One region of the Nitratidesulfovibrio sp. genome, then DNA from elsewhere that is predicted to be linked to it. Evidence: predicted binding sites of a transcription regulator. Region 1 holds the regulator's gene; each other region holds the start of a gene.
What was found. Region 1 encodes sigma-54, which starts transcription at its own class of promoters, with help from an activator protein. Its sites were predicted from a motif close to CTGGCACGGNNNNTGCTT; they were not measured.

Region 1 (7,869 bases):
GGATAACGGCAAGGACGCCAAGCCCGCTTCCAAGGACCCCAAGGACGTCAACGACACCAGGGACGCCTCCACGGGCGATGCCACCTCCAAGGGGGCTGCCCAGTGAGCTCGATGCTGCGCGGCGAGGACCTGCACAAACAGTTCGGCCAGCGCGAGGTGGTGCGCGGCGTATCGCTGACGGTGACCCAGGGCGAGACCGTGGGGCTGCTTGGCCCCAACGGCGCGGGCAAGACCACCACGTTCTACATGCTCATCGGCATCATCAAGCCGACATCGGGACGGGTCGAGCTTGATGGCCGCGACATCGCCGACTGGCCCCTGCACGAACGGGCACGGGTGGGACTGAGCTACCTGCCGCAGGAAAGCTCCATCTTCCGTCGGCTCACCGTGCGCCAGAACCTTCAGATGATTCTCGAACACACCGGGCTTTCCAGGGCGCAGCAGAAGGAACGCAGCGACATGCTGCTGGAGGACTTCGGCATCACCCACCTGGCCGATTCCGTGGCCCTGCATCTTTCCGGCGGCGAACGACGACGGCTGGAGATCGCCCGGTCCATGATCCGCGAGCCCAAGTTCATCCTGCTGGACGAACCGTTCGCGGGCATCGACCCGCTGGCCGTGGACGACATCCAGCAGCTCATCACCGGCCTGCGCAACCGGGGCATCGGGGTGCTCATTTCCGACCACAACGTGCGGGAAACCCTGCACATTTGCGACAGGGCCTATCTGGTGCACCAGGGCGAGGTGATACTGGAAGGCACCCCAGCTCATATCGTGGACAATCCGCGCGCGCGGGATGTGTATCTGGGCGAAGGCTTTTCGCTGTAACGACTGCCGGTTTCACGTCCTGCCAGGCAAATGCGCAAGGGGCCACCCCTTCCATGTTCACGGCGCCTTCCGCATTTGCGGGGGCGCCGTGTCCGTTGGAGGCAGCGCCTTCGACAGGCGATTGCGGACAGGGGGCGCAAGGGGCCGCCGATGGTTTGCGACGTGTTGGCGACAGCGGTTGCATACTTCTTGCTTCTATGGCATGGTTTCCCTAACCTCTTGGGGAAGGGAACACATTTCCACAGTGGGCCGTTTCTTGCTTGCCGTCGCGCACCTCGTCGCGTCGTCATCTCGTTCGGCCTCAACGCAAGGTTACAGGATCCCGGCGCAGGGCCATACGGTCTCGACGCAGGGTCATAGGGGTTGCCCACGCATGGCATTGGAACTCAGGCAACAGCTCAAGCTCACCCAGCAGCTGGTGATGACGCCGCAACTGCAACAGGCCATCCGGCTGTTGCAGCTTTCGCGACTGGAGCTTGTCGAGACGGTGCAGCAGGAGATGCTGGAAAACCCGTTTCTGGAGGAAGCCCAGGACGAGGCGCCCCAGGTCGAGGTGCCCGACCCGCGCGAAGCCGCCACCGCAGCTGCCGACGTTGCCTACGACCGCGAAATCGCACGCGATGCCGACTGGGAAGATTACCTGGGCGACTTTGCCAGCACCAGCCGCCAGTCCACGGTGCGCGAATCGGAAATGCCCGAGGAGATGACCTCGTTCGAGGCCCGCTACGCCGCCAAGCCCTCGCTTGAAGGGCACCTGATGTGGCAGTTGCGCCTGTCCTCGCTTACCGAGCGCCAGAAGGACATCGGCGAGGTGATCATCGGCAACATCGCTTCCTCGGGCTACCTGCATGCCACGGTGGACGACATCGCCGAAATGGCGGGCGTGGCCCCAGCCGAGGTGGAGCCCGTGCTGCATGCCGTGCAGCGCTTCGACCCCGTGGGAGTGTCCGCGCGCACGGCGCAGGAATGCCTGCTGGTGCAGATCGAGATGCTGGGCTACACGCGCGACAGGGTGCTTGTGGAACTGGTGCGCGACCACCTGGAAGATCTGGAAAAGCGCCGCTACAAGCCGCTCTTGCGCAAGTTCCGCCTGACCATGGAGGACCTGAAGGAGTACCTGGACCTCATCCAGACCCTGGACCCCATGCCCGGCGCCAGCTACGGCGGCGGCGACCCCCAGTTCGTCAGCCCCGACGTGTACGTCTACAAGTACGACGACGATTTCATCATCATGCTCAACGAGGACGGCCTGCCGCACCTGCAACTGAGCACCATGTACGAGCGGTCCGCCGCAGCGGCCGCATCCGCGGGCGAACGCGAATATTTCCAGGAAAAGATGCGCTCTGCCTCGTGGCTCATCAAGAGCCTGTACCAGCGCCAACGCACGCTGTACAAGGTTGTGGAATCCATCGTGAAGTATCAGCGCGGCTTTTTCGAGGACGGGGTTTCGCGCCTGAAACCGCTCATCCTCAAGGATATCGCCGACGACATCGGCATGCACGAATCCACCGTCAGCCGCATCACCACCAGCAAGTACGTGGCCACACCGCACGGCATCATGGAGTTGAAGTTTTTCTTCAACAGCGCGCTGGATCTGGACGACGGCAGCCAGGTGGGTTCCGAAAGCGTCAAGGCCCTGATCAAGAAGCTGATCAGCGGCGAAGACCCGCACGACCCCCTGAGCGACGAGCGCATCGGCGAAATTTTGAAGGAACAGCTCAAAGTCAATATTGCCCGCCGGACCGTTGCGAAGTATCGTACTGCCATGGACATTCCCTCCTCTTCCAAGCGGAAGGAGCTGTTCTGACGGTCCGAGGCCCGCGCCAGACCATGCGCGTGGCGGCATCCGTCTTCTGCGGCGCACCCGGCAACCGCACCCAGCGTGCGTGCCGCGCGCCGCTTTCCCCCTCTCACCACAGGAGGAGCGTATGAACATCGCCTTCACCTTCAAGAATTTCGAACCCTCCGACCACCTGAAGAAGTACGCCCGCCGTCGTCTTGAAAAGCTTGGCCGGTTCGTCGGCAAATCCGCCCTGGAAATGCAGGTGAACCTTTCCGTCGACAAGTTCCGTCACAAGGCGGAAGTGCAGATGGCTGGCGACGGCTTTACCTTCTCCGCCGTCGAACAGTCCGAAGACATGTACGCCACCATCGACCTGGTGCTGGAAAAGCTGGAATCCCAGCTGCGCAAGCAGATGGAAAAGCTGAAGGACCGCCGCCGTTCCGTCCAGTCCGACAAGTTGGGCAAGCTGGGCAAGGGCATTGACGTGTTCACCTTCGGCACCGTGGGCGAAGGCGAGGAGCGAACCATCACCGGTACCGACCACTTCGCCCCCAAGCCCATGCACGTGGACGAGGCAGCCATGCAGCTTGACCAGGGCGACAACGAGTTCCTGGTGTTCCTGAACGCCGAAGTGGAACGCGTCAACATCATCTACCGGCGTCGCAACGGCGATTTCGGCCTTATCGATCCGGTCGTCTAGGCACCATACATGAGGCTTTCGGAGTATCTTCAAGATGATCTGATCCTGTCCGAGCTCTCCGCCAGCACCAAGAAAGAGGTGCTGGCGGAACTCGTGCAGGCCGTGGTGCGGCGGCATCCCGAAGTGGATGCCGCCGTTGCGCTGGGCGTGTTGCAGGACCGCGAGTCGCTGGGCACCACCGGCATCGGCGACGGGGTGGCCATACCCCACGGCAAGCTGGTGAACATCAACGACATCGTGGTGGCCGTGGGGCGCAGCGTGCCGGGCATCGACTTCGACGCGCTGGACATGAAACCCTGTCACCTCTTTTTCCTGGTACTGGCACCGGAACAGGTGGCGGGCATGCATTTGCGCATCCTGGCCCACATCTCCCGCCTGCTGAAGGATCCGCAGTTCCGCCGCGCCATGATCGACGCGCAGGACGGCGAGGCCTTCACGGCCCTCATGCGTACGACGTGACGCGCACCACCTGACGCGCGGCAGGTCCGGAGCGACGGAGCAGGGCGGGGCCACCGCCCCACTGCCTGACCGTACCGCGCACCTCCCACTCGCAGTTGTCGCGCACCCATCGCGCCCCTGAAACGGCACCCGGCACGGGCCGTCCGAGGAGTCCGCCATGCCCACAAAGGCCACGCCGTCCGATACGCCCCCCGCTCCGGCGGCGTCTGTCGCCGTACCTGGTACAGCCTCCGGCGCCGCGTCCGGCACCCCCGTCAAGGCTGCGGATGCGGGAAGCCCCGTGGTCACCGCCAACTTTCCCGTCATCATCGTCACCGGGTTGTCCGGCGCGGGCAAGAGCACGGTACTCAACGTGCTGGAAGACCTGCGCTACTTCACGGTGGACGGCCTGCCCGCATCCCTTGCCCCGCAGATGGTCACCATCCTGAACCGGGAGGCGCTGGCCCACTATCAGGGGTTGGTGCTGGGCATGGACCTGCGCGAAAGCAACTTCGTCCGCAATCTGGAAAAAACCCTGGAACGCTTGCAGGGCATGGGCGTGCGCCCGGCCGTGGTGTTCATAGAGGCCAACCCCGCAGTACTAAACCGGCGCTATGCCACCACCCGCCGCCCGCACCCGCTGGAAAGCGAAGGCATGGGGCTGGAACAGGCCCTTGATCAGGAGCGGCTGCGCCTTGCCCCGGTGCGCGAAACCGCCGACTTCGTGGTGGACACCTCCAGCTATTCCATCCACGACCTGCGCCGGGTCATCCAGAAGAAGTGGAGTTCCATCCAGGGACGCATCCGCTCGCTGCGCATCAACGTCGTCACCTTCGGGTTCAAGTACGGCGTGCCCGCCGACGCGGACCTGGTGTTCGACCTGCGCTTTCTGCCCAACCCCTATTTCGTGCCCGATTTGCGCCCCTTGTCCGGCCTGGACGAGCCGGTGGCCAAATACGTGCTGGAAGCGGGCCACGGCGATGTCTTTCTGGCGAAACTTCTGGACTTTTTGCACTTTCTGCTGCCCCAGTACGAGGCGGAAGGGCGATACCGCCTGACCATCGCCATCGGGTGCACCGGGGGGCGGCACCGCTCTGTCTCGGTGGCAGAGGCCCTGCTTCGTGCCTTGAAAAAATCTGATTATGCCGTATCCATGGAGCACCGCCACATGGAACTGGGCTGACCGACCGGACCGGAGGGCATCAGCCGCGTTCAGGCTCAGCGGGGCTCATCGGGTCGAGTAGGGTCGCATCGGTTCGCATAAGGTCAGTCTGCCTGGTATCCGGTGCCGGTGTGGTCATCGAAGTGGCACCGCCACCGGTTTTTCGTGGCGGGTTCGCCCGATTCTGACGATTCTGACGGTTCTGCCGTGGCTGCCCGTGATGGCCTATGGTCGCCCGTGGGAGCCATATCCGCCCGTATCCGGCCCGCGTCATGTTGACAGGGCGCTGCCACGGGCTTCGCCGGACGGCATGCCGTCCTCACCTTGCCCCAACCACATCAGGCACGGCCTGAACGCAACAGCATGTCCACCACCGAACAGCATCAAGCAGGGCAGCCCCGCAAGGGCCAAGGCCAGGGCGGCCCGAGCAAGGTCGGCCAACCCGGAGACGGGCAGGCCGCCGCAGAACCGCGCATCGGCGTGATTCTGGTGACCCACGCCGACTACGGCGCGGCGCTGCTGCGCGCCGCCGAATTCATCCTTGGCCCGGTGCAGGATTGCGCCTCCATCAGCGTGGACGTCTCGCTGGAAGTGGATGAGACGGTGAAACGCCTGAACGAGGCGGTGAAGCGTCTGGATACCGGGCGCGGGGTGATGATCCTTACCGACATGTTCGGCGGCACCCCCACCAACCTCAGCCTGGCCCTGCTGGGCAAGGGCAACGTGGAAGTGCTGACCGGCGTCAACCTGCCCATGCTGCTCAAGGTGTTCGCCGGGCGGGATGGCGACCTGGCCGCTCTCTCGCGCGATGCGCGTGACGCCGGCACCAAGGGTATCGTGGCGGCAGGCGAACTGCTGCGCAGCCGGGTCAAGAACGGGTAGGGCCATGCTCTGGTTCCGCATCGACAACCGCCTGGTGCACGGCCAGATCATCGAGGCGTGGCTGCCCTACACCGGGGCACGACGCCTTCTGGTGGCCAACGACGCGCTGGCCGCCGACGACCTGCAACAGCAGATCGTTTCACTGGCCATCCCCGGTCGGGTAGAGGTGCACTTCGTCCGGGTGGACGCCCTGGCCCAGTACTGTACCGGGCGCACCGACGACGGGCACGACACGCTCGTGCTCTTCGCCACGTGCGCAGACGCCCGCCGCGCCTTCGATACCGGAGTGGGCATGGGCACCCTGAACGTCGGCAACCTGCACTACACCCCCGGCAAAAAGCAGCTGTGCGCCCATGTTTCCGTTTCCGACGACGACGAGGCCTGCCTGCGTTTCTTCAGCCGCCACTCCGTGTCCCTGGATTTTCGCTGCGTACCCAACGACCCGGTGCAGATAAAGGGGTGGTCATGACGGAATTCCTGCCCGTGCTCACCCTGGCGCTGCCCATCGCTTTTTTTTTGCCGTTTTTTCGCTGCTGCGTTTCGCGCTGAATCTGGGCTTTCTGGAACGCCCGCTCGCCATCGGCTTCTTGTGGGCCGTCATGACCGGCGAGTGGGGGCTTTCCATGCACATCGCCATCTTTCTCGAGCTGTTCTGGCTCGACCTGTTTCCCGCCGGTACCTACATCCCCCCCAACTCCATCATTTCGCTGCTGCTGGCCCTGAGCGTGGCCGGGCACTTCGGCCTTGAATCCGCCGGTCAGCTTGCCATTCCCATGCTGCTCGCGCTGCCCGCCGCCCTTGCCGGTGCGCACGTGGAATACCTGCACCGCCGCTGGCGCAACCAGCAGTACACCGACCTTCTGCACTGGGGCAGGGTGGCCGAGCACCCCGGCAAGGGCGATTCGCCCCTGTGGCGCATCATGGTGCGTTCGCTGGGCGAGCTGTTCGCGCTGAACCTTGGCCTGTTTTGCGTGTGCCTGCTTGTGCTTGTGGGAACTATCGAACTCATGTCCAACTATATCGGGCACCTTCCGGCTGTTCCCGGCATAGCCTGGGGCCATGTGTGGTTCGTGGGCGCCATGGGCGGCATGCTGGCGCTGCGCCTGCGCCGGGCCTATGTGGCCTTCGCGCTGGCCTTGCTGGCCGCGTCGGCAGCTTCGTTCATCTGATTCGCATTCGTCACCGGAAATTGACCGTGCGGGTGCCGGGGGTACTTGGCAGCCGGGAATGTTTGTGCTATTTGGCACAAACAATTTCGCAGCAGCATGCGAGCTACTCGCAGCACCAAACCCCAATGCCACATGCAACGGAGGAAAACCGACATGGCAGCTCTTGTCCTTGGTCACATGAACCCCGATACCGACTCCATCATCGCCGCCATCGGCGTTGCCGACCTGATGACCAAGCGCGGCATCGAAGCCAAGCCCGTCGCGCAGGGCGCCTGCACCCCTGAAACCGACTTCGTCCTCGGCAAGTTCGGCCTGAAGGCCCCCGAAGTGGTGACCTCCGTGGCTGGCCAGAAGGTCATCCTGGTCGACACCACCGAGCGTGCGCAGCTGCCCGCCGACCTGTCCGACGCCGAACTGCTCGGCGTGGTCGACCACCACAAGCTGGGCGACGTGACCACCTCCAACCCGCTGGAAATGTGGGTGTGGCCGGTGGGCTGTTCCTGTACCGTCATCAAGGCGATGTACGACTACTACGGCATCGAGGTGCCCAAGGCCATCGCCGGCGGCCTGCTGTGCGCCATCCTGTCCGACACCGTCATGTTCAAGTCCGTCACCTGCACCCCCGAAGACAAGAAGGCCGTCGAAGCCCTTGCCAAGATCGCGGGCGTGGCCGACGTGATGGCCCTGGGCATGGAAATGTTCAAGGTGAAGTCTGCCGTTGAAGGCGCGTCCATGAAGGACCTGGTCTTCCGCGACTACAAGGACTTCGACATGGGCGGCAAGAAGGTCGGCATCGGCCAGCTGGAAGTGGTGGACCTGTCCATCCTCGAGCCCGTGAAGGCCGGTCTGTACGAAGAAATCACCAAGGTGAAGGGCGAAGGCCGTCACTCGGTGTTCCTGCTGCTGA
Region 2 (7,869 bases), on a different contig from region 1:
CTTGATGCGGATGGTTTCGCCTTGCGGCTGCACGGTTTCGTACTTGCCGCCGAACCCGAAAAAGGCATGGGCGCTGGTGGATATTCCCAGCGGGGCAAGCGGGGCCAACACCACGAGGGCGACCGGAAGGATCAGACGAAAAAGCTTCATGCACTGCTCCTGAAAAATAGGGACGTACCGCCTCACATAGGCATGCCCGCCAAGGCGAGCAACCGCTGACCGGTCGGAAAGCCGTGGCTAGCGTTGCGCGCCGGGCGCAACGGGGGTATGGCGCGGTGTCGGCATCCTTCGTCCCCGCTGGCCCGCGCCAGCCTTCGACCGCATCCGCAGGGAGGACCCACATGACTCCGGCCATCGACCGCGCCAAAAAGGCCAAGATCGCCTACACCATCCACGAATACACCCACGACCCGGCGGCGGAATCCTATGGCCGCGAGGCGGCGGACAAGCTGGGCGTGGACCCGGCCCGGGTGTTCAAGACCCTGGTGGTGGCCGCGGGCGACGGGCTGGTGGTGGCCGTGGTGCCCGTGCTGCACCAACTGGACCTGAAGCAGTTGGCCCGCGTGGTGGGCGCCAAGAAGGCCGCCATGGCCGACGTGGCCGTGGCCGAGCGCGTGACCGGCTACGTGGTGGGCGGGGTAAGCCCGCTGGGCCAGAAAAAGCGCCTGCCCACGGTCATCGACGCTTCCGCGCAGGAATACCCCACCGTCTACGTCAGCGCGGGGCGGCGGGGCGTGGAGATAGAACTTGCGCCAGCCGACCTTGCGGCGCTGACCGGGGCCGCATTCGCCGAGGTGGCGGCCTGAACCGCCCTTCCCCACCCACTTGCCCGCAACAAAAACGCAACGCGGGGCGGCCACCCGCCCCGCGTTTTGATTTGCCATCCTGCCCGGCCATTGCCGGTCAATCCATCCTTATGCCCTGGGCCGCAGCAGACGCAGGCCGTTCATGATCACCAGGAACGAGCCGCCGATGTCGGCCACGATGGCCATCCACAGGCTGGCCACCTGAAACACCGCAAGCCCCAGAAACAGCGCCTTCAGCCCCAGGGCAAAGCCGATGTTCTGGCGGATGACGCCCAGGGTGCGGCGCGAATGGCGCACCAGCCACGGCAGCTTGCCGAGGTCGTCGGACATCAGGGTGATGTCGGCGGTTTCGATGGCCGCGTCGCTGCCGATGCCGCCCATGGCGATGCCAAGGTGCGCGGTGGCCAACGCGGGCGCATCGTTGACGCCGTCGCCCACCATGGCCACCCGTTCGCCTTCGGCCACCAGCGCGGCCACGGCGGCGGTCTTGTCGGCGGGCAAAAGGTCGGCCCGGATGTCGGTCACGCCGCAGGCGGCGGCCACGCGGGCGGCAGTGGCCGCATTGTCGCCGGTCAGCATGACCACCCGGCGCAGCCCGGCGGCGCGCAGGTCGTCCAGTACGCTGCGGGCGTCGGGGCGCAGATCGTCTTCCAGTTCCATGATGGCGGCAAGGCCCGCGTCGTTCCACAGCAGCACCGAAGACCCGGCGTCGGCGTCGTCAGTGTCGATGCTCTCCGCGCTGCCGTGCCCCCCGGCGGCGTCCCGCGTCCCCTCTGACGGCCCATCCTGCTCGAAAAAGCGGCGGTTGCCGATACGCCAACGCGCGCCGTCCACCACGCCCTCGGCCCCCAGGCCGGGCAGGGTGCGGTGGTCCACAGCCACGGCGCCATCATCCGGCCCGGTCCCCAGAACCTGTCGGGCATGCTGCACGATGGCGCGGGCCAGGGGGTGGCTGCTGGGGCCTTCCAGCGCGGCGGCGATGCGCAATGCGGACGCGGCATCCCGTACCTGCGGATGTCCGTCCACGGGCAACACACGGGCCACGCGCGGGCGGCCCAGGGTCAGAGTGCCGGTCTTGTCGAAGGCGATGGCCGTCAAACTGGCTGGCAGTTCGAGAAACGAGCCGCCCTTGACCAGCACGCCGTTGCGGGCCGCGCTGGTCAGCGCGGCCACGATGGACACGGGCGTGGAAATGACCAGCGCGCACGGGCAGGCAATGACCAGCACCACCAGCGCCTCGTACACCCACGCCGACCATGCCCCGCCGAAGAACAGCGGCGGCACCACCGCCACCAGCGCGGCCACGGCCAGCATGGCCGGAGTGTACACGGCGGCGAAGCGGTCCACCCACTGCACGGCGCGGGCACGGCGCGACTGGGCCGCCTCGACCATGTGCAGGATGCGCGCAAGCGTGGTGTCCGACGCGGCGCGGGTGGTCAGCACCTCCAGCACACCGCCGCCGTTGATGGTGCCCGCGAACACCGGCTCGCCCACCCGCTTGGGCACGGGCATGGATTCACCGGTGATGGGCGACTGGTCGATGTCCGAACTGCCCGCCGCCACCGTGCCATCCAGGGGCACGCGGTCGCCCGCGCGCACCAGGATGCGCGAACCCACGGGCACGTTTTCCACGGCTGTCTCCACGGGGGGACCGGGCAGGCCAGCGGGCAGCGACAGCAGCAAGGCCCGCGAGGGCGAAATATCCAGCAGGGCGGCAATGGCCGAGCGTGCCCGGTCCACGCTCCACGATTCCAGCTGGTTGGCCACAGCGAACAGGAACGCCACCGAGGCCCCCTCGAAGAACTGGCCGATGGCCGCCGCGCCGATGACCGCCGTGACCATCAGCAGGTTCATGTCCGGGCGCAGGGTGCGCACCGAGTGCAGCGCGCGCGGCAGTACCCGCCAGGCGCCCGCCACCGCCGCCACCAGCCACAGGGCCAGGGTGGCCGCATGGGGCACGCCCGATTCCGCGAACACGGCCAGCAGCGAGCCGGTGCGTGCCCACTCCACGCCGATGCCCGCCGCAAGGGCCACGCCGCTCAACGCGCACAGCAGCAGCGAGGACTGGCGCTGCCACAGCGCGGTCAGACCGGACGGCAACAGGGACAGCAGGGCAGAAGGGGCGTTGCCGGAGGAGGGCACGTCGCACGCGCCGCCGCAGCACGCGCACCCGGCCAGGGCCGGAATCTGCGCGGGGCGGGGGGCAATGGCATGGGCGTGTACATGCGCAGGGTCGGAGGCAGTGACGTGAGTGTGGGCAGAGCCGCAGCAGCCGTCATGACCATGACCGCCATGGTCATGCCCTGCCTGGCCGATGTTGCCAGCCGGATGCGGCTGGCAACATCCGTCCGCGCAGGCGTGACTGGCCGACGGTAACGAACCCGGCACCACACCGGGCCTGCCTGCCGCCTCGGGGGCGGCGCGCATGCCGGTGCGGGCCACGGCGGCCACCACGTCGTCGGGGCGCAGGTCAAGTCCGTCCATGTCCACGCGCATGCGGCGGGACAGCACGTCGAATTCCAGCCGGTCGGGGCTGCCCACCAGCGGAGTCAGTGCACGCCGCAGGATGCTCACCTCGTTGGCGCAGTCCATTTCCTCGATGCGAAAGGCGGTCATGGCGGTTCTCCGTGAAAAAAACGTCGGGGCGCACGCGCCACCCGGTCGTTGATTCTGTGTGCACATATGAACACGTGTTCATATGTGCACAGTATGTGGGAGAAGCCACGGTGTCAATCGCCCGGAATGACCAGGCAGGAAAAAACCACGCCGGGTCACCCCACCCCGTGACGAACAGGCAGTGAAACATAAGAATCCTGACCGGTTCTGTTGCGGGCGGGTCGGAAACGCCGCTGCACGGCAGGAGGGGGGGGGGAAACGGCCCGAACGGATGCGTACGGACGCAGACGGGCGCGCCAAAAGACCGACACCCGGACTATCACCGGAAATCGGCTGTTGGCGCGCAACGTTGCGTCTTGGGGGGCGAGGGCGCGGCGGGTGGAGCCGCCCCGGCCAGGCGGGGTCCAGACCTGTCCGAACCTGACCGGATCTGGCCGGGGCTGTGATGATGCCAGCCGCGCTACGCGCGGTTCTTGCCGTCGGTCATGGCCAGGGCCAGCTTCATCTCGCGGTCCAGGCGGTTCTGCACCGCGGCCTGCACCCGTTCGGACGAGGACCCGAACTGGCCGGAGCGCACGGCGTACACCTCGCGGATGAGCTGCTTTTCGAAGTTGCGGCCCGCCCTGGCGGTGCCCGCCTGCACGGCGGCGGCGCCCTGCCCGCTTTCCTGCGGCGCAGACTGCTGCTCGGCCATGTTGTCCAGCGCGCGGGCAAAGATGCGGGTGGCCCCGGCTGGCCCGTGTTGCACGGCGGTGCTCCACAGCACCTCGCGCAACGCGGGGGACAGCGCCCCCTTGTCCAACCCGGCGGCACGGCTTACGGCCTGCAACGCGGGCGCGTAGTGGCTTTCATGGATGAACTGTTCTTGCAACGCCTCGAACCGGGCCGGTTGCTCTTCGGCTATTTCGCGCCATGCACGCGGCATTTCGCCGGTCTTGCCGCCGGTATTGGCGGGCCCGGCTGCTTCGAGCCGCGAGGCGATATCCGGCGCGGCCTGGCGGGCAAAATCGAGAAAGCGGTCCATGGTCCCGGCCCGCGACGAAATCTGGTACTTGCCGTACGAGGTGCCGCCGTGCCGGTCGTAGCCTATGGCGGCAATGCCGTCCTCGCCCGACTCGAACTGCGCGGACAGCCCCCCAAGGTCACCAGCCGAAGCGCCCGCACCGTCACGCTGTCCGGACTTGTCCGTCCTGCCGGAACGGTCGCGCCGCGCGGCCTTGCCCGCGCCAGCCTGCGCGCCGCCGCGCCCCGGGCCGCCGGCAACGGTCACCGCGGGCGCACCGCCCCCCATGCCGCTGCCAACGCCGCCCATGCCGCCCATGCCAGAGGCCGCCATGTCCAGGTTGCCGGAAAGGGCCATCAGATTGCGCGAGGTCATGGCCCCGCGCAATGAATCAAGCCCGCCCGTCCCGCCTTCCATGACCTTGGCCAGGGTGGCCAGCGCGCGGGAATTGACGATGTCCATGGCCGCGCGCGAGGCGCGGTCATCGGCAGCCAGGGCATTTTCGGTCTGGCCGCCCGCCGCCGTCAGGCCGGGCAGGGCCGCCAGTTGCGGCGAGGACGCAGCCCCGCCGCCAAGTCCGCCCGCAAGCACTCCCCCCAAGGGTGATGCGCCCGACCCCGCGCCCTTGGCGAGCAGCGCGGCGAAACGCGGATCGGCGGCACCGCGCTGGCCTGCCCTGGGGGCGGCCCCGGCGCGCCGGGTACCTTCGGTGGCCCGCCCTTCGACCAATGTCTGAAGGGCATCCATGGAGATGTTCTTTCCGTAGGCCATGCGCAATCCTCCTGCCGCCGGGGGAACGGAGTGGCGGCGCAAAGGGCAAAGCAAGGGGAATGCCAGCATGGACACACTGCCTTGCATGACGGCAGGTTGCGGGGACGCTACGAACGTCGAACACCGGCAGGCGGGCGGCTGGGGCGGTGCCTGCGTCAAGGCGCCGACGGGCAGCGGAAAGAACAGCAAGGCCGCGCACCGGATCGACGAGCTGCCGAGCACCCGACCATGGCCCGTCCGCCACGCACCCACGCGAAAGGCCCCGCGCGGATGCACGGGGCCTTGGCATTGCAGACAACGGCGGACGTCCGGCTACTTTCCGGCGAGGGCGGCGCCACCAGGGCCGGTACCGGCACCACGGGCCTTGCCGCCCGCATTCTCCCCGGCGGTTCCGCCGGAACTTCCGCCGGAACTTCCAGAGGCCCCGTCATCACGCGGACGGTAGTAGCGCATGGCCTCTGGCAGCATGGCCCGTAGCGCGTCGATGCGCTTGGCTTCCGTGGGGTGGGTGGACATGAAGTCCGACTTGCCCTTGCCGCCCGCCTGCTTGAGCATCTTCTGCCAGAATTCGATGGCCGCATGCGGGTCGTACCCGGCCTTGGCCATGAGCAGCAGCCCGATGTGGTCGGCCTCGTACTCCATTTCGCGGCTGTTGGGCAGCATGACGGCCATGTTCATGGCCCCGGCGTAGCCGTCGCCCACGGCCTGCGCCGCCTGCGACGAGCCGCTGGCAGCGGCCACGCCCACCATGGCGGCCAGCTGGCCCACCTGCACCATGCGCGCCCGGCTCATCTTCTCGTTGCTGTGCCGGGCAAGGGCATGGGCCACCTCGTGCCCCACCACGGCGGCCAGTTCGGCGTCGGTGTCGGCAAGGTCCAGCAGTCCGGTGTACACGGCCACCTTGCCGCCGGGCAGGCAGAAGGCGTTGACCACGTCCTTCTCTATGGTGTGGAATTCCCAGCGGTACTGGGGGCGTTCGGCCACGGCGGCAATGCGTCGGCCCACCCGCTCCACGCGGGCGGATTCCGCCGTGCCGGTGACCTCCCTTTCCTTCTTCAGCACCTGCTGCATGGCGGCAAGGCCCATCTTGGCCTCGTCCGCCTCGGAATACATGATCAGCTGGCTGCGCCCGGTGTAGGGGGCCTTGGCGCACCCGGCGAGCCCCAGCAGCAGCACGCACAGCGCAAGACCCGCCATGCGGAGGAAACCGCGCGCGGGGCCATGCGGGCTTTGGCCCATACCCCGGCTCATGTCCCGTTCCGCATACCGGATCATATCCCTGTCATTGACGAACGATTGCATGTGGTTCCACCTCGTGGACCCGCCGTCCGCCGCCACGGGGCGAACCCGCGCGGCTTGACGGAATCGTCGATTGCCGTATTTTCCCCTACCTGACGGGGCCGAACGCGGCCCTCTTCCGGCGGGGCTTCCGGCACCCTGCCGGAAACGCGCCCCCAATAGCGTATTTTCCCGGAAAGGAACAGTCATGGGCAAGGACCTGATCATCGTCGAATCCCCCGCCAAGGTGAAGACCATCAAGAAATTCCTTGGCGGCAACTACGCCGTGCATGCCAGCGTGGGCCACGTGCGCGACCTGCCCACCAGCGAACTGGGCGTCGACGAGGCCAACGGCTTTGCCCCCCGCTACCAGGTCATAGACGGCAAGCAGAAGGTGGTTTCCGCCCTCAAGGAAGCCGCCGCCAAGGCCGACAACGTCTACCTTGCGCCCGACCCCGACCGCGAGGGAGAGGCCATTGCCTGGCACGTGGCGGAACTGATCCGCGACAAGAACCAGAACATCCGGCGCATCCAGTTCAACGAAATCACCGCCCGCGCGGTAAAGGAAGCGCTGGACAATCCGCGCGAACTGAACCGCAACCTGTTCGACGCCCAGCAGGCCCGCCGCGTGCTGGACCGGCTGGTGGGCTACAAGCTTTCCCCCCTGCTGTGGAAGAAGGTGAAGCGCGGCATTTCCGCCGGGCGCGTGCAGTCCGTGGCCCTGCGCCTGATCGTGGACCGCGAGACCGAGCGCCGTGCCTTCAACCCCGAGGAATACTGGCTGTTCCGCGCGCGCCTGGCCGGGGCCACCCCGCCCCCCTTCCGGGCCGACCTGCACAAGCTGCACGGCAAGAAGCCCGCTATCGGCAGCGCCGAAGACGCCGCCGCCGTGGAAGCGGCCATGCAGGGCCAGCCCTTCGTCATCACCGGCATCGACGAAAAGGAACGCCAGCGCCAGCCGCAGCCCCCGTTCATCACCTCTACCATCCAGCAGTCGGCCAGCCAGCGGCTGGGGTATTCGGCCAAGCGCACCATGAACATCGCCCAGCGCCTGTACGAAGGCGTGGAACTGGGCGAGGCGGGCACCGTGGCCCTGATCACCTACATGCGTACCGACTCCGTGCGCATTGCGGACGAGGCGCGCGACGCGGCGCGCGAATTCATCGCCGCCACCTGGGGCGACGATCACCTGCCCGCCAAGCCCCGCCAGTTCAAGACCAAGGGCGGCGCGCAGGACGCGCATGAAGCCATCCGGCCCGTTGACGTAAGCGTGACGCCCGATTCGGTGCGCCACCTGCTGCCGCCGGACCAGTTCCAGCTGTACCGGCTGGTGTGGCAGCGCTTTGTGGCCTCGCAGATGGCGGCGGCGCGCTTTCACGACACCACGGTAACCAT
Region 3 (7,869 bases), on a different contig from region 1:
TGGGCGTGGCCATGCCCATCACCGACGCCATGTACAGCGTACTGCACGACGGCGCCAACCCGCACGACGCGGTGCGCGAGTTGATGACGCGGGAGCTGAAGGAAGAGTAAGCGGCCCGGCTGTCCCGTTCGTCTTGTCTACCCCGGCAGCCACTGCACCCACAGCCTCCTGTCGCGCGGGCCGTCGAATTCGCAGAAGTACACCCCCTGCCATGTGCCAAGGCGCAGCCGCCCGCCATCCACGATGAGCAGCAGGGACGGTCCGAACAGGCTGGTCTTGATGTGCGCGTCGCTGTTGCCTTCGGCGTGGCGGTAGTCGCCGCGCCGGGGAACGATGGTGCCCATGTTCACGGCAATGTCGCGGGCAACGTCCGGGTCGGCGGCCTCGTTCACGGTCACCGCGCCGGTGGTGTGCGGGCAGAACAGCACCAGCGCGCCGTTGGTCCAGCACTTGCGGGTTACCAGTTCCTGAAGTTCTTCGGTCACATCCAGCAATTGTTCGCGCGCGGTGGTGCGCAGGGACAGCGTTTCCATGGGGTCTCCTTTGGGGGAATATGGACGCGTTTTCGCTGTTTCGTCAGTGCACACGGCGTGTTGCGGGTGTGCTTGCCGTCCTGCCAGCTTGAGTCCGTGCTGCTTTTTGCCTACAACCACATGACGATGCGAGGCAAGTGAGGTTCATGCCGGGGGGTGTCCCCGTGTCTGCCTGCCCGTGTCCGCGCTGTTCCCCTGTAGCCCTGCGTACTTCATTCCACCAGGAACATTGAAGGGGGGTGCAGGGGGCGAAGCCCCTTGCCCGCCGGAGGCGCAAGAGAAATCTCCGGCATCACCCGCCCACCGCAGGCGTACAAGAACTGCCTGCCGGGGCGTTACCACCCGGGAGTACACGCATGCCTGTCGTCATGGGCACCGCAGGACATATCGACCACGGCAAGACCTCGCTGGTCCGCGCGCTGACCGGCATCGACTGCGACCGGCTGGAAGAGGAAAAGCGAAGGGGCATCACCATCGAGCTCGGCTTTGCGTTCTGCGACCTGCCGGGCGCCGGGGCTGAAGTCGGGCGGCTGGGCATCGTGGACGTGCCGGGGCACGAGCGCTTCGTCAAGAACATGGTGGCCGGGGCCTCGGGCATCGACTTCGTCATGCTGGTCATTGCGGCGGACGAAGGGGTGATGCCCCAGACCCGCGAGCATCTGGAAATCTGCTCGCTGCTGGGCATCCGGCACGGGCTGGTGGCCCTGACCAAGGTGGACATGGTGGACCCGGAATGGCTGGACCTGGCGCAGGAAGACGTGGCCGGGTTCCTGGCCGGGACGTTTCTTGAGGGGGCGCCCATCTTTCCGGTGTCGTCGACCACCGGGCAGGGACTGGATGCACTGCGCGAGCATCTGGCCATGCTGGAGCGCGAACTGCGCCCGGTGCGCCGCAGCGACCTGTTCCGGCTGCCCGTGGACCGCGTGTTCACCATGAAGGGGCACGGCACGGTGGTTACCGGCACCATGGTGTCCGGCAGCGTGAAGGTGGGCGACGAGGTGGTGCTGTACCCCGGCGGCGCGCAAACCAAGGTGCGCAGCCTGCAAAGCCATGGCGGCCCGGTGGACGTGGCCCCTGCCGGGCGGCGCACCGCCGTCAACGTGCTGGGACTGGACGTGGAAGAGGTGCAGCGCGGTGACGTGCTGGCCCACCCCGGCACGCTGTTTCCGTCCCTGCGCTGGATGACCCGGCTGACCTGCCTGTCGTCCGCGCCCACGCCGCTGAAGAACCGCACCGAGGTGCACTTTCACCACGGCGCGCGCGAGGTGCTGGCGCGGCTGTACTTCCCCGACCGGGACAAGCTGGCCCCCGGAGAAACCGCCCTGTGCGAGGTACGCTTTACCGAGCCCATGGTGGGCGTGGCGGGCGACCGCTGCGTGGTGCGTTCGTTCTCGCCGTTGCGCACGGTGGCCGGGGGCGCGGTGCTGCATCCGCTGGGGCTGGACCTGCGCCGCAAGGACGCCGAATTTGCCGACAGGCTGGCCCTGCTGGAGGGGCTGCCCGATGTGCCCGGTGCGCATGACACGGGCGACGCCGCCACGCAGGAAACGGCCACCCAGTCCCTGCTGCGGCTGGCCGGTTCCGCCGGGGCGCGGTTTGCCCAGCTTTCGGTGCTGACCAACCTGGAATCCAAGCGGCTGGACAAGGCCCTGCAAGCCTTGGGCGCCAAGGGGCAGGTGTTCTGCTTCGACCGGGACGAGCGCGCCTACGTGGATGCGGAAACGGTGCGCCGTCTTGCGGCGGGCTGCCTGACCCGTGCGGCGGAATACCACGCCCGCGAACCGCTGAAGCCGGGCATGGCGCGCGGGGCGCTGTCCGCCGGGTGGGGCCGGGGGCTGCACCCCAAGCTGGTGCACTTCATCATCGAGCGGCTGCTGAAGGCGGGTGAACTGGTGGCCGAGGGCGACGTGCTGCGCCTGCCGGGGCACAAGGTATCGCTGGCGTCGGACCAGGAGGGGTTGCGCGCCAAAATCCGCACCGCCTACGCGGAAGGGGGCAGCAGTCCGCCCAACGTGAAGGATGTGCTGGAACCGCTGGGGCTGGAATTCAAGGAAGCGGCGGCGGTGTTCAAGCTGTTGCAGGACGCCGGGGAACTGGTGAAGGTGAAGGACGGGCTGTACTTTCCCGGCCCGGTGGTGGCGGACCTGAAGGCCCGCGTGGCCGCGTGGTTCGACACCCACGACGACCTGGACCCGGCGGGCTTCAAGGAACTTTCGGGCGGCCTTTCGCGCAAGTACGTGATTCCGCTGCTGGAATACTTCGACAAGGAGCGCGTGACCATGCGCGTGGGGGACAAGCGGCAGTTGCGGGGGCGGTAGCCCCCACCCGCTTCTGGTGCATGTTTGAAAAACACGGTCTGCACCGCTTTGCAGCATGACGGGCATGCGGGTGGCAGCCTTCTGTGCGGTATGAAAAAACGCCGCCACCGGTTGATTCCGGTGGCGGCGTTTTGCCACTTTGATGGCGAAAACTCAGAACAGCAGCGCGCGCAGGCTGCCCAGCAGGCCACCAAGGGTGCCCTGCGAGGGACCGGCCATGCCGGGCGGTGGCGGCAGCACCACATCCCCGGCGTCGGGGTCGGGCTGGGCAGCAAGACGCTGGCGCAAGGCCGTGTAGGCCTGCTCCAGACGCTCTTCCTCGATGCGGCGTTTGCGTTCGGCTTCGCGCATGGTGCGCTCGTGGCGTTCCATGGCGTCCTGGTGCCGTTTCAGCAGATGTTCGACATGGTCATGCATCACGGACCTCGCTGTGCCCGGTTCCCGCTGGCAGGCCCCCCCGGCGATGACGTGCTGGGTCATTCTTCCTGTGCGCAGGTCGCGAATATCTTTAGAAAATTGTAGACAGTTATATAGCGCCGCCGCGCATTTTCTGTCAATCGCAACTACGGCGCGGGGAAAGAAAAAACCTGCCGCCAGATGCATGCGCCGTCGCTTTTCATGTCATGTCGAGGGGATTCGGCAAGATGGCACGACCGCCCCGTGACCGGCGCACGACGGGTGTCGCCACTGCCGGTCGCGGGCAAGGTATCGAGGTGTGCCATTTCGCACGATGGTGGTGTGCGCGGCGCAGCCGGGTGCGCGGTCCGGCGGTTTGCTGCCGGGTTCTGCCCGCCCGGCTGGCCTGGCCGGGCGGGCGAACGCGGTCAATCGCCGGGGGCGTCCGCAAGGGCGTGCAGCCTGCTCCACACCGCGCGGAACAGGGCGCCTTCGGCATGGGGCGCGAATTCCGGCACGGAAAGTCCGGCGAACTGCGCGGCCATGAATACCGGCGAATGGGGCAGGCTGCCGAGCAGCGGCAGCGCGTGGTCGGCGCAGAATGTTTCGATGTGGCGGGCCATGCCGGTGTGGATGTCCGCCTTGTTCAGCAGTACGGCTGCGCGCACGCCGAAATGGAGGGTCAGGGCGTGCACCCGTTCCAGGTCGTGCAGGGCCGATACCGTGGGTTCCGTCACCAGCAGGGCCGTATCCGCCCCGGCCAGCGAGGCGATGACCGGACAGCCCACCCCCGGCGAACCGTCGATGAGCACGGTGTCCGCGCCCAGCGATTCGGCGATTTCGCGGGCGCGGGTGCGCACCGTGCTGACCAGCTTGCCGGAATTTTCCTCGCCGATGCCGAGTGCCGCATGCACCATGGGGCCGAAGCGGGTGTCGGAAACGTACCATTCGCCGCAGTGCCGCTCGTCCAGCGCCACGGCCCCTTCGGGGCAGACATGGGCACAGGCGCCGCAGCCTTCGCACATCTCGCGCGTCACCCGTGGCGGCGCATCCAGGGCGCCATAGTGGCAGGCAGCGGTGCAGGTGCCGCAGCGGATGCAGAGGTCGGCGTTGATGCGGGCCAGCACGCCGCTGTGAAAATCGTGCCGCTCGCGCACCACGGGGGCCAGCAGCAGGTGCAGGTCCGATGCATCCACGTCGCAGTCGGCCAGCACCAGCGCGGGCGGGTGCGGCCCGTCTTTCCGCGCGACCATCGCCGGGGCGGCATCCGCGTGGGCCACGGCCGCCAACGCCGCCGTGACGCTGGTCTTGCCCGTGCCTCCCTTGCCGCTGATGACCACTATCTGCCGCATGTCCGCTCCTTCTCGCTCGTGATGTCTCCGGCCGCATCGGCCTTTCCTGTCGGATCGGCCATCTTGACCGGACTGCCTGTCTCTACCGGACTGGCCACTGCGGCAAGCCCCATGCCGTCCCATGGTCGGCGCGGTTCGTCCGCCCCCCTGGCCATGGCCTCCAGCGCATCCGCCAGCCCGGCATAGGCCGCGTGGACCTCCGGGGCGGCGTCGTGCATCAGGCTGCCCGTGGCCCCGCATTCCGCGGCGGCGCGGCTGAAGGGGATGACGCCCAGCAGGGGTACGCCTTCGCGCGCGGTCCAATCCCTGACGGGGTCCCGCACGGGGTCGCCCGCCGCCGGTGGGGCGCCGGGCAAGTCCATCGCACTCCCCATTCCGGCCCGGTTCAGCACAACGGCATGGGGCAGGCGCAGATGTCGCGCAAGGTTCACGGCCAGACGCAGGTCGTGCAGCCCGAAGGGCGATGGCTCGGCCACCAGCAGGAGCAGATCGGCGTCGTGCACGGCGTTGATGGCGGCGCAGGCGACGCCCGGCGGGCAGTCGCGGATGACGAAGACGCACGGCGCCTGCGCGGCCCCGTCCCGTGCGGCAGGCCCGCCTGGTGCCCCGACTGGTGCCCCGGAGGGTGGCACGACCGGGGGCGGCACGTCCTTCACCGCCTTGATCAGCGGGGTGGCCATGGCCTCGCCGATGCGCAGCACCCCGTCGCGAAAGCGCAGGACAGGCACTGCGCCGGGGTGCGCGGTGTCCCTTTTCACCGTGTCGGCGCCGTTGCCCATGGCTGGCCGGATGCTGGCGATGCCGCCGCGCACCTCGCCCACCAGGCGCGTGGTGGAGGTCATGGCGCCCGTGGGGCAGACCAGCGCGCACAGGCCGCAGCCATGGCACAGGTCCGGAAAGTCCAGAACCGCATCACCCATGAACGCCAGCGCCTTGAAGCGGCAGGCATCCACGCAGCGGCGGCATGCCCCGCCAAGGCACAGGGTTTCGTTCACCCTGGGCACGGGCAGGGTGCATTGTTCGCGCGTTTTCCATTCCACGGGCAGGAACAGGTGCGCGTTGGGCTCCTCCACGTCGCAGTCGGCAAGCGCCACGTGGTGGCCCCGCGCGGCAAGCAGCGCGGCAAGGTTCACGGCCACGGTGGTCTTGCCCGTGCCCCCCTTGCCGCTGGCAATGGCCAGTTTCATGCGGCCTCCGTCGCCGTGACGAGTACATGCAGGCCGCCGGGGACGGCGTTTCCCGGGCGGCCTGTCCGATTGCAGGGGGCGGTCACTGGTCGTTGCCGGTGGCTGGCGGATTGGCCGGGCCGCGCCCGCCACCGGATCCGGCACGCCGGCCTTGCCCTCTACCCAGCCCCCTACCCTGACCGGCGCCCCTGCCGAAGCCCCTGCCGTAGCCGGGACCGTAGCCGGGACCGTTACCCAGGCGCAGGGCGTCGATGGCGTCCCGCGCCGTGTCGAGCACGTTGCCGAGGTTTGCGGCAAGCTCGGCCAGGGCGGAATCTTCCGCCTTGTCGCCGTCGGCCATGGGCGGGCCTGCCTGCCCGCGCTGCGCCCGTGTCGCCCCGCAGCGGCCCATGCCGCGTCCGGTTCCGGGGCCGTGCCCCATGGGGCCTGTTCCGTTCATGCCTGGCATATGCGCCTCCTGGTTGCAGGTGAAACAGTGGCCACGCGGCCACACCAGCCTGTGAGCACGAACCGTTCCAGCCCGTGCCCGCCAATGATGCCGGGTAATTAGGAGGGCCCGGAATCGTGCGGAGAAAAAGCAGGCGCAAAACGCGCCCACATGATATGCGAGTGCTTGCTTACCTTGCGCGCCGCCATTCCGGCGTTGCCCCACCAGATGCCCCCCCAGCCCCCCCCAGACGCCGCCAAGACGCCACCCAGTCGGGAAAAGGAGCGGACCATGGCCCTGCCGCGTGACATATCCTGCGAGACCATCATGGAAAGCGTGGCCGACGGCGTGTTCACCGTGGACCTCGACTGGCGCATCACCTCGTTCAACCGGGCTGCGGCGGAGATCACCGGGGTGCCCCCGCACGAGGCCCTGGGCAGGCGCTGCCGCGACGTGTTCCATTCCAGCATCTGCGACGGGGCCTGCGTGCTGCGGGCCTGCATCGAACAGGATACGCAACTGGGCAACCGCTCGGTGTTCATCCTGCGTCCGGATGGCCGCAAGGTGCCCGTGAGCATCAGCGGCGCGCCCCTGCGTGACCGGCGCGGCAGGCTGATTGGCGGGGTGGAGACCTTTCGCGACCTTTCCGCGCTGCACCTGATGCGCAAGCAACTGGACGGCCAGCACACGGTGGAGGACATCGTCACCCGCAGCGCGGCCATGATCCGCCTGCTGGGCATCCTGCCGCAGGTGGCGGCCAGCGACGCGCCTGTGCTGGTGCTGGGCGAATCGGGCACCGGCAAGGAACTGTTCGCGCGCGCCATCCACAACCTCAGCCCCCGGCGGGGCAGGCCCTTCGTGGGGGTGAACTGCGGGGCGCTGCCGGAACACCTGCTGGAATCGGAACTGTTTGGCTACAAGGCCGGGGCGTTCACCGACGCGCGGCGCGACAAGCCGGGGCGCTTTGCCCTGGCGGACGACGGCACCATCTTTCTGGACGAAATAGGCGACATGCCCCTGCCATTGCAGGTGAAACTGCTGCGGGTGCTGCAGGAGAAGGTGTACGAGCCGCTGGGCGGGGTACGCCCCCAGGCTGCGCCTGCGCGGGTCATCGCCGCCACCAACCGCGACCTGGAACGCATGGCGGGCGAGGGGGGATTCCGCAGCGACCTGTTCTACCGGCTCAACGTGGTCATGGTGCGCCTGCCCGCCCTGCGCGAACGGCCGGAAGACATCCCCCTGCTGCTCGATCACTTCGTGGCGCAGCGCAACCTGCTGAGCGGCAAGGAGATCGAGGGCGTGTCCGAGGACGTGCTGCACCTGCTGCTGCGCTACCCCTTTCCCGGCAACGTGCGCGAGATGGAGAACATCGTCGAGTATGCGTTCATCCTGTGCCCGCGCGGGTTCATCCAACTGGAACACTTGCCGGAATACCTGCTGGGGGCGCAGACCCCGCCCGTTTGCCAGCCTGTAGGGCAGCCGGGCGGGACTGCGGGGACTGCGGGCCCTGCGGGGACTGCGGACCCTGCGGGGCTGGTGGCGGCGGTTGCGGCGGGGCCGGGATGGACCACGTCCGCCCAGACCGTGCCTGCCCGACCCACACCCGCCCAGGCCGTGACAAGCAGTCCGCGCACCATGGCCGCCGCCAAACTGAAC
Region 4 (7,869 bases), on a different contig from region 1:
ATGATCGCCCTGAACACCGTGGCCCTGATGTCCTTTGCCGCCCTTGCCTTCGCCGCTGATGGCAAGATGGACGCCGGCGCGCTTGGCCTGACCTGCCTCGCCGCCGCCATCGGCATGGCCATTGCCGCCGCCGGTTGCGGCCTCGGCCAGGGCATGGGCCTCAAGGCTGCCTGCGAAGGCACCGCGCGCAACCCCGAAGCGGGCGGCAAGATCATGGTTACCCTGATCCTCGGCCTGGCCTTCATCGAATCCCTCGCCATCTACGCCCTCGTGGTGAACCTGATCCTGCTCGTCGCCAACCCCTTCGTGGGCTAGTTCGCGAGCCTCGCTTCGAACGTACGGAAGGAGGCCGTTGCAAACGGCCTCCTTTTTCAGCATTATGGCGGCTCGCCGTACGACATCCGCCAAACGAGAGACCAATCAAGCCATGCAAACCCCCAAGAGCGAACACATTCCCCGCGCAACCATCCAGCGCCTTGCCGTCTACGTGCAGGTGCTGGAAAACCTGCTGCGCGAAGGGACCGACGTCATATCCTCCGAACCGCTGGCCAAGGCGTGCAATGTCAACGCCTCGCAAATCCGCAAGGACCTTGCCTACTTCGGCGAGTTCGGCGTGCGTGGCGTTGGGTACTACGTCAAGAGCCTTATCGAATCCATCACCAGCGTTCTCGGGGTTAACCGCGAATGGCGCACCGTGCTTGTCGGGGTGGGCAACCTTGGCCGTGCGCTGCTGAACCACAAGGAATTCAAGCTGCGCGGCTTCCACATCGTGGGTGCCTTCGACTGCGACCCCTTCAAGATCGGCGAGGAAGTGTCCGGCCTTGAGGTGGTGTGCACCAAGCGGCTGAAGGAAAAGGTGGCCGACCTGGACGTGGAGATCGGCATCATCACCACGCCGCCGGAACGCGCCCAGCGCGCCGCCAACCACCTGGTGGACGCGGGCATCAAGGGCATTCTCAACTTCGCGCCCGCGCGCATCACGGTGCCGGACGACGTGTTCGTGGAGTACGTGGACTTTTTCCACCACCTCTACGCGCTGTCGTTCAACATCACCTTCGACCGCGCCAACCGCTGATCCGCAGGCACGCCGCTCACGCTCCGCAGCCGTTCACCGCTGCGCCATGGAACCCGCCGTCTGGCGGGTTCCGTAGTTGTGCTGCTGTCACCGCCACCAGGCGGGTTCCGTAGTTGTGTAGCTGTCGCCGCCGTCTGGCGGGTTCCATGATTGTGGCCCCGGACAGCTCACGGCCAGGCCGTTGCGGCGCGTGACGAACCGAATGCCGAGGCCCGCAGGGCCCCCGGCATCCTCGCTCCCCCATCTTGTGGTCGTTCCGCGCCCGCGCTAGGATACAACCATGCCGCCCCTGAGGCGCGCCGGGCAGCATCCTGAACAGCCCCCGGCTCCGTCCGGTTCCGTCCGGTTCCGTCCGGTTCTGGTAGATTCATGCGGGTTCAGACGGTCCCGCCTGGCACCCCACCGCGCGCGAGCCGTCCCGCCTCCCTCACAACCACGGAGCGCCCATGGACACCCCCCATCGCCCGTCCGCATCAGCCTGCCCACCAGCCGCTGCGTCCACGTCGTCCGCACCCGCCTCCACGTCCGGCAAGCCCCGCGCCCATGCCCGCTGCTTCGGCCTGCTGACGGATTTCGGGCTGGACGACCCGTACGTGGGGCAACTGAAGGGCGTGCTGCACCGGCTGGCCCCCGCCGTGCCGGTCATCGACATTTCGCACGGGGTGCCCCCCCACCGGGTGGAAACCGCCGCCTTCTTCCTGGCGGCCAGCCATCCGCACTTTCCCACCGGGTCCATCTTCATCTGCGTGGTGGACCCCGGCGTGGGCACGCCGCGCGGCCTCGTCTCCATGGAAACCAGCGGACAGGTGATGCTGGCCCCGGACAACGGCCTGCTGCACCTGGCGGCGGAAGCACGCCCCGACGCGGTGTTGCGCAAGCTGGACCCGGCCCGCCTGCCCGACCCGCAAAGCGCCACCTTTCACGGACGCGACGTGCTGGCCCCGCTGGCCGCGCGCCTGGCGGGCGGCGAATCCCTTGCCGCCTTCGGCGATCCGGTGCTGCCCACCGACCTCGCCCGCCCCTCGTGGGCCGTACCCCGGCGCGAGTCCGACGGGGTGCACGCCGCCGTGCTGCACGTGGACCGCTTCGGCAACGTGGTGCTGAACCTCTCGCTGCGCGAATGGGACTGGCTGGCCGCCTGCCGCCTGCACCTGCCCGACGGCACCCTTATCGACATCGCCCGCGCCGCCAGCTATGCCGACATTCCCGCCGGGCGCACCGGGCTGGTCGCGGGCAGCCAGGGCTACCTTGAACTGGCCGCGGACAAGACCTCCGCCGCCGAACGTCACTGGCTGCGACCGGGCGCGGAAGTGCTGCTGGAGGATTGCCGGTGAAATTGGCCCACCTGCTGGCCGCCCAGTGGCGTGCCTTTGCCCTGTCCGCGGGCTTCCTGACCCGGCTTGCCCCGGCCCGCGCCGCCACCAATGCCGAGATGGCCGCCGGGGTGGCCCATTACCCGCTGGTGGGGCTGCTGGCCGGGCTGGTGTGCGCCGGGCCGTTCCTGCTGGGCCTGCTCGGCGGGCATCCCTGGGTGCAGGCCCTGGGCTACGCGGCCCTGCTGCTGTGGGCCACGCGCGGCCTGCACTGGGACGGCTGGGCCGACCTCATGGACGCCTGGGGCAGTTCCGCCACCGGCGACCGGTTCTGGGACATCCTGAAGGACAGCCGCATCGGGGCCTTCGGGGTGCTGGGCATCGTTTTCGGGGTGCTGGGGCAGATGGTGCTGGCCCACGAGGTCATCACCATGGGCCGGGGCGGGGCGCTGGTATGGGCCCCCGTGCTGGGTCGCGCCGCCTGCGTGGTGCTGGCGGCCTGCGTGCCCCCCGGTACCCGCTCCACCCTGGGCCGCCTGACCTCCGCCGGGGCCACGCACATGACGGTACTGTTCTGTGCCGGGGTGGCCGCCGCCACTGGCGTGGCCCTTGCCGGGCCGCCCGCCGTGCTGGCCGCCGCCCTGCCCTGCGCCTGCGCCGTGGCCTGGCTGGCCGCGCTGGCCCGGCGAGAGGGCGGCCTGAACGGCGACTTTCTGGGGGCCTGCATCATTCTGGGCGAGCTGTCCGCGCTGCTGGGCACCATACTCGCGTAACAGCCGCCCCCTTTGCGCACGCCGCACGCCGTGGCATCACCACGGTGCGCCCGGCCCGGTATTTGCTACCCCTGGTGGACCAGGCCCCGCACGACGACATTCCGACGCCGGCGCACCTGGCCACGACCGCGAAAGGACCACGCATGCCCCCGTTCCGCTTTCGCCTGCAACAGGTTCTCGACTACCGGGAACAGTTGGAGGAGCAGGCCAAACTGGCCTTTGCCCGCGCCAAGACCGCCCACGAGGCGCAGCAGCGCCAGGTGGAGGCGGTACGCGCGGCCATTGCCGAAGCGGAACGGAAACTGTACGAAGACGCGCGCCTCTCGCGTGACGAACTCTGGCTGCAACGCAACTTCCTGCGCGGCCTGCGCGAAGACCTGACCCACGCCGAACTGCGCCTGCGCATGCTGGCCCAGATGATGGAACAGGCCCGCAGCGAACTGGTGAAAAAATCGCAGGAACGCAAACTGCTGGAAAAGCTGAAGGACAAACAGGCGGCCCGCCATGCGCACGACGAACTCCTCCGCGAACAGCGTACCTATGACGAAACCGCAACGCTTCGCTTCGAGCCTCCGTCTTTCTAGGCTCTGCCGCTGGCTGCTCACCGCCGCCGCCATCAAGGTGGCGCTGCTGGTGGCGTTTGCGCTGGAACAGCCGTGGCCCTTCGCCACCGCTGCGGCTCCGTCCGCCGTGGTCGCGGCCCGCAACGACGCGGACGATGCCACGCGCACCGGGCAGTCCGCAAAATCCGGGCTCGCTGGCGAGTCCCAGCCCCTGTCGGCCGATATCGCCCGCGCCGTGGGCCTGACCGCTGCCGCTGCCCCCGCCCCAGTGGCAGGCGTCAACGACGCGCGTGGCCGCATGAACCGCGACGGCACGGCCTGGGCCGCAGAGGCGCAGTCCGCCCCCGCTCCCGCCCAGCCGGGTGCCGCGCCCACCGCCCCGGCCGCCCCGTCTTCCGCCCTGCCCGCTGCCGCCGGTCTGCCGGGTTCGTCGTCCGTGGGCGCGGGCACTGCCCCCCCCGCCGCCGCAGCACAGACGGGTGCCCAGGCCAACCAGGCCGCGCTGGATGCGTTGAACCGCAAGCAGGACGACCTGAGCCGCCGCGAGCAGGAACTGAAGAGCCTGGAACAGCAGGTGGACGCCAAGCTTGCCCAGATGCAGGATCTGGAAGCGCGCATCAAGACCATGCTCAAGGACGCGCAGGGCATGAAGGACGAAAAGCTGCGCCATCTGGTGGACGTGTACACCAACATGAAGGCCAAGCAGGCGGCGGCCGTGCTGGAAACCCTGGACGAGAAGATCGCCGTCAGGATTCTGGCAGGCATGCGCGGCAGGCAGGCGGGCGAAATCCTGACCTTCGTGCAGGCGGAAAAGGCCGCCAAGCTTTCCGAGGCGCTCACCCGCATGCAACTGCCCCTAGAATAGCGCATGGCCCGTCTCGCGCTTGTCGTGTCCTATGTGGGCACCCGGCTGGCCGGGTGGCAGATCCAGGCCCGCACCGACCGCCCTGGGCCGCGCACCGTGCAGGGCGAACTGGAACGCATCGCCGAACGCATCGTGGGTGCGCCGGTGCGCCTGCATGGCGCGGGCCGCACCGATTCCGGCGTGCACGCGGAAGCCCAACTGGCCCACATGGACGTGCCCGACCACCGGGCGGACCTGGACTGGCTGCGCGCCTTCAACGCCGGGCTGCCCGACGACATTGCCGTGTCCGCCGTGGTCCGCGTGGCTGACGACTTTCACGCCCGGTTCGATGCGCGCGGCAAGACCTACACCTACCGGCTGTGGACCGAACGGCGCTGGGTGCCGCCCCGGCTGGCCCCTTTCGCATGGGCCACGGGCCCGCTGGACCTTGAAGCCATGGACGCCGCCGCCGCGCTCCTGCACGGCACGCACGACTTCGCCAGCTTCCAGAATACCGGTACCGACATCGTCACCACCGTGCGCACCGTGACCAGGGTGGCCCGCCGCCACGAGGGCGAGCCCTGGCCTGCCCCCCCTGCGCTGCCCCACCCGCTGTCAGAGCCATTGCCGCAATCGTTACCCACGGCAGGCGCTGGCGAAGCAACGAACGGCCTGCCCGAGGGCCCGCGCGTCATCGCCTGGGACTTCGAGGCCGACGGCTTTCTCAAGCAGATGGTGCGCAACATGATGGGCCTGCTGGTGGCCGTGGGGCGCGGCAAGCTGCATCCGGACGCCGTGCCTGCCATCCTGGCCGCCCGCGACCGCACGACCGCCCCGGCCACGGCCCCGGCGCACGGGCTGACCCTGACCCGCGTGCACTACTAGAGGCCGCTTCCCGCACGTCCTGCCGCCCCCAGCCCCCAGGCACATTCCGATCCCGCCCGCTGACACACCCGCCGTCCTGCGACCACCACGCGGAACCCCGCGCCGGAAAACAGCCCCGCCCCCACGACGCGAAACGGCGCACCCTTGCGGGCGCGCCGTCGTTTTCTTGCGTATCTCGCGTGGGGCTGCCGCCACGCGTCAGGTGTAGCGCGGCTCTTCTTCCTTGATGATCTGGAAGGCCTTGTTGGCCTTTACCGTGCCGGAAATGCCCCAGAACTTGGTCACCCCCTGCACGGTGCACTCCAGCAGGTCGTCGGTGTCGGTATCCAGCAGCAGCACGTCGCCCACCTGCAACCGCAGCAACTGGTTGCCGGTGATCTTGGATTCGCCGAAATGGATCTTGAGGTTCACCGGGGTTTCCAGCAACCGTTCCTTCAGGCGCGAAACCCAGGCGTGGTCCACTTCCAGGCGTTCGGTCTGGAAGCTGGCGTGCAGCTTGGACCGGATGGGTTCGATGGTGGCGTACGGCAGGCAGATGACCATGGAGCCGATGGCCGTTTCCAGTTCCACCTCGAAGGTGATCACCACCACCACGTCGCTGGGCGGCACGATGGCCGCGAACTGGGGGTTGATCTCCGAGCGGACCAGTTCAAGGCTCACGTCGTGCACCGGGCGCCACGATTCTTCCATGTTGTCGAGCGCGATCTTGATCACCCGGTCAACGATGGCCTGCTCGATGCGCGTGAACTCGCGGCCCTCGATCTTGGGCTGGCTGCCCGCGCCGCCGAAGAAATTTTCCACCAGGGCAAAGACCAGGCGCGAATCCACCACGATGATGGCGTTGCCGCGCAACGGCTCCATCTTGAAAATGTTGATGCTGGTGGGCACCGGCAAAGAGCGCATGAAATCGCCGAACTTGGTCATGTCGATGGAGATGGGGTTCAGCTCCACCCGCTTGCGCACGGTGTTGGACAGCGCGTTGGTGCACAGCCGCGCGAACCGGTCGTTGACGATTTCAAGAACCGGCATGCGGCCACGAATGATGCGATCCTGGTTGGCGAGGTCGAACGGAACGATGCCCGAGTCGTCCTCGGGTATGTCGCTCTCGCTCTCTATCTCGCCGCCGGAAAGGCCGCGGAGCAGTGCATCGACCTCGTCCTGCGCCAGAATCTTGTTCATGGGTGCGGGCTCCTCGCGCGTGGAATACGGAATGACCGGATAGTGGCAGTGACGGCGGGCCGGGTCAAGCTCCGGCCTTGTCCGGCGGACCGGACTTGGCGGCCTTGCCGGGCTGAACGGGCAGCGCAGGGCGCCGGAACGCACCGGAAGGGCCGCCGCAACCGGGAGAATCCTGCCGCCGCCTGTTTTTCATGCAAGATGAACGCCAAGCAGCGCCTGACGGACGCAGGACGCCCCGGCGAAATATGCCGCAGCCAGCCATGGCACATGGCGCCGCCCGGCAAAGCGGGCCGCTATTCGTCGGGCAGCTTGGGATAGCGAAGGCGCGTGCGCTGCACCACGTCGGCCTTGACGTAGTCGAGCATGGTCACGATTTCGGAAAGCGGATACTGCGAGCGGGTCTGTTCCTTGTAGCTGCGGGCCTTGGCCAGTTGCTCGACGGTCAGCAGCCGTTCGTGCAGCAGCACATCGAAAATGGAGCCGAACTGGCTGGCCTGCTGGCGCGCGTCTCGCTGCCTGCGCACTTCCGTGGCCTGGCTGGCGCGCTTGTCGGCCTCGGCCAGCCTGCGGCCCAACTCGTACTCGACAACCTTGAGCTGCTGCATGTTCTCCTGCAACTTGCGCAGGTCCACGGCCAGCGCACGGCGCCGGGCATGCAGTTCGCGCAATCGTTCCTCGTGCGCGGCGTTGGAGCGCTGGGTCGAAACCAGCACCACCACCAGCAGTAGAAAGCCGACCACCGCGCCAAGCACGATTTCCATGCCCGAACTCCTTTAGCCACCTCGAAATAATAATATAACTGTACAGGACTATTATTGAATATGCAATGACAACCGAACTTGCGCCGCGTCCCCTGCCTTCCGGATCACCCCGGGCGCACCGGATGCGCCCCTGTCTGCACCGGATGCGCGCCGCCGCCATGGCTGCCGACAGAGCCGCACGGACCCGGCACTTGCCATCTGCTGCGTCTTGGGGCAGTTGCAGGCAAGAAACCCTCTTGGACGCCCTGCCAGGGAGCCGCATGTCCCCCCATTTTCCGCCAAAACAGCCGCAGCGCCCCGCAGCATGCGCGACATCCGGAACGGGCATAACGGGCCTGCCGGACACACCGGACATGCCCGGCGTAGCGGACAGCCCCGTCACGCCGGATGCCGTGGCCGAGGTCACCCTGCCGGACGGGCGCATCCTGCGTCTGCCCCTGCCCGTGCCCCGGCCCGCCACCATCCCCGGCGATCAG

Region 2: the regulator sigma-54 is predicted to act here: its motif matches at 5,245-5,262, upstream of ABWO17_RS14045 (VgrG-related protein).
Region 3: the regulator sigma-54 is predicted to act here: its motif matches at 6,288-6,305, upstream of ABWO17_RS06440 (DUF5320 domain-containing protein).
Region 4: the regulator sigma-54 is predicted to act here: its motif matches at 3,212-3,229, upstream of fliJ (flagellar export protein FliJ).

The regions. Positions count from the first base shown of each region.
Region 1 covers NZ_JBDXXH010000002.1:645,909-653,777, reverse strand. Annotated here, with positions in the region: gene ABWO17_RS05875 (LptA/OstA family protein) at 1-106, shown strand, start outside; gene lptB (LPS export ABC transporter ATP-binding protein) at 112-828, shown strand; gene rpoN (RNA polymerase factor sigma-54) at 1,202-2,635, shown strand; gene hpf (ribosome hibernation-promoting factor, HPF/YfiA family) at 2,757-3,311, shown strand; gene ABWO17_RS05855 (PTS sugar transporter subunit IIA) at 3,321-3,770, shown strand; gene rapZ (RNase adapter RapZ) at 4,051-4,932, shown strand; gene ABWO17_RS05845 (PTS sugar transporter subunit IIA) at 5,275-5,793, shown strand; gene ABWO17_RS05840 (PTS sugar transporter subunit IIB) at 5,798-6,262, shown strand; gene ABWO17_RS05835 (PTS sugar transporter subunit IIC) at 6,267-6,962, shown strand; gene ABWO17_RS05830 (manganese-dependent inorganic pyrophosphatase) at 7,116-7,869, shown strand, end outside.
Region 2 covers NZ_JBDXXH010000009.1:26,134-34,002, reverse strand. Annotated here, with positions in the region: gene ABWO17_RS14060 (DUF2318 domain-containing protein) at 1-150, opposite strand, end outside; gene ybaK (Cys-tRNA(Pro) deacylase) at 342-806, shown strand; gene ABWO17_RS14050 (heavy metal translocating P-type ATPase) at 915-3,422, opposite strand; gene ABWO17_RS14045 (VgrG-related protein) at 3,883-5,196, opposite strand; gene ABWO17_RS14040 (M48 family metallopeptidase) at 5,509-6,498, opposite strand; gene topA (type I DNA topoisomerase) at 6,683-7,869, shown strand, end outside.
Region 3 covers NZ_JBDXXH010000003.1:112,825-120,693, forward strand. Annotated here, with positions in the region: gene ABWO17_RS06410 (NAD(P)H-dependent glycerol-3-phosphate dehydrogenase) at 1-110, shown strand, start outside; gene ABWO17_RS06415 (secondary thiamine-phosphate synthase enzyme YjbQ) at 138-533, opposite strand; gene selB (selenocysteine-specific translation elongation factor) at 890-2,851, shown strand; gene ABWO17_RS06425 (hypothetical protein) at 3,005-3,268, opposite strand; gene ABWO17_RS06430 (ATP-binding protein) at 3,676-4,599, opposite strand; gene ABWO17_RS06435 (nucleotide-binding protein) at 4,587-5,786, opposite strand; gene ABWO17_RS06440 (DUF5320 domain-containing protein) at 5,869-6,234, opposite strand; gene ABWO17_RS06445 (sigma-54 interaction domain-containing protein) at 6,505-7,869, shown strand, end outside.
Region 4 covers NZ_JBDXXH010000001.1:225,705-233,573, reverse strand. Annotated here, with positions in the region: gene ABWO17_RS00920 (ATP synthase F0 subunit C) at 1-315, shown strand, start outside; gene ABWO17_RS00915 (redox-sensing transcriptional repressor Rex) at 380-1,075, shown strand; gene ABWO17_RS00910 (SAM hydrolase/SAM-dependent halogenase family protein) at 1,522-2,409, shown strand; gene ABWO17_RS00905 (adenosylcobinamide-GDP ribazoletransferase) at 2,400-3,161, shown strand; gene fliJ (flagellar export protein FliJ) at 3,305-3,745, shown strand; gene ABWO17_RS00895 (MotE family protein) at 3,702-4,589, shown strand; gene ABWO17_RS00890 (tRNA pseudouridine synthase A) at 4,593-5,453, shown strand; gene fliM (flagellar motor switch protein FliM) at 5,652-6,632, opposite strand; gene ABWO17_RS00880 (hypothetical protein) at 6,926-7,393, opposite strand; gene ABWO17_RS00875 (ASKHA domain-containing protein) at 7,747-7,869, shown strand, end outside.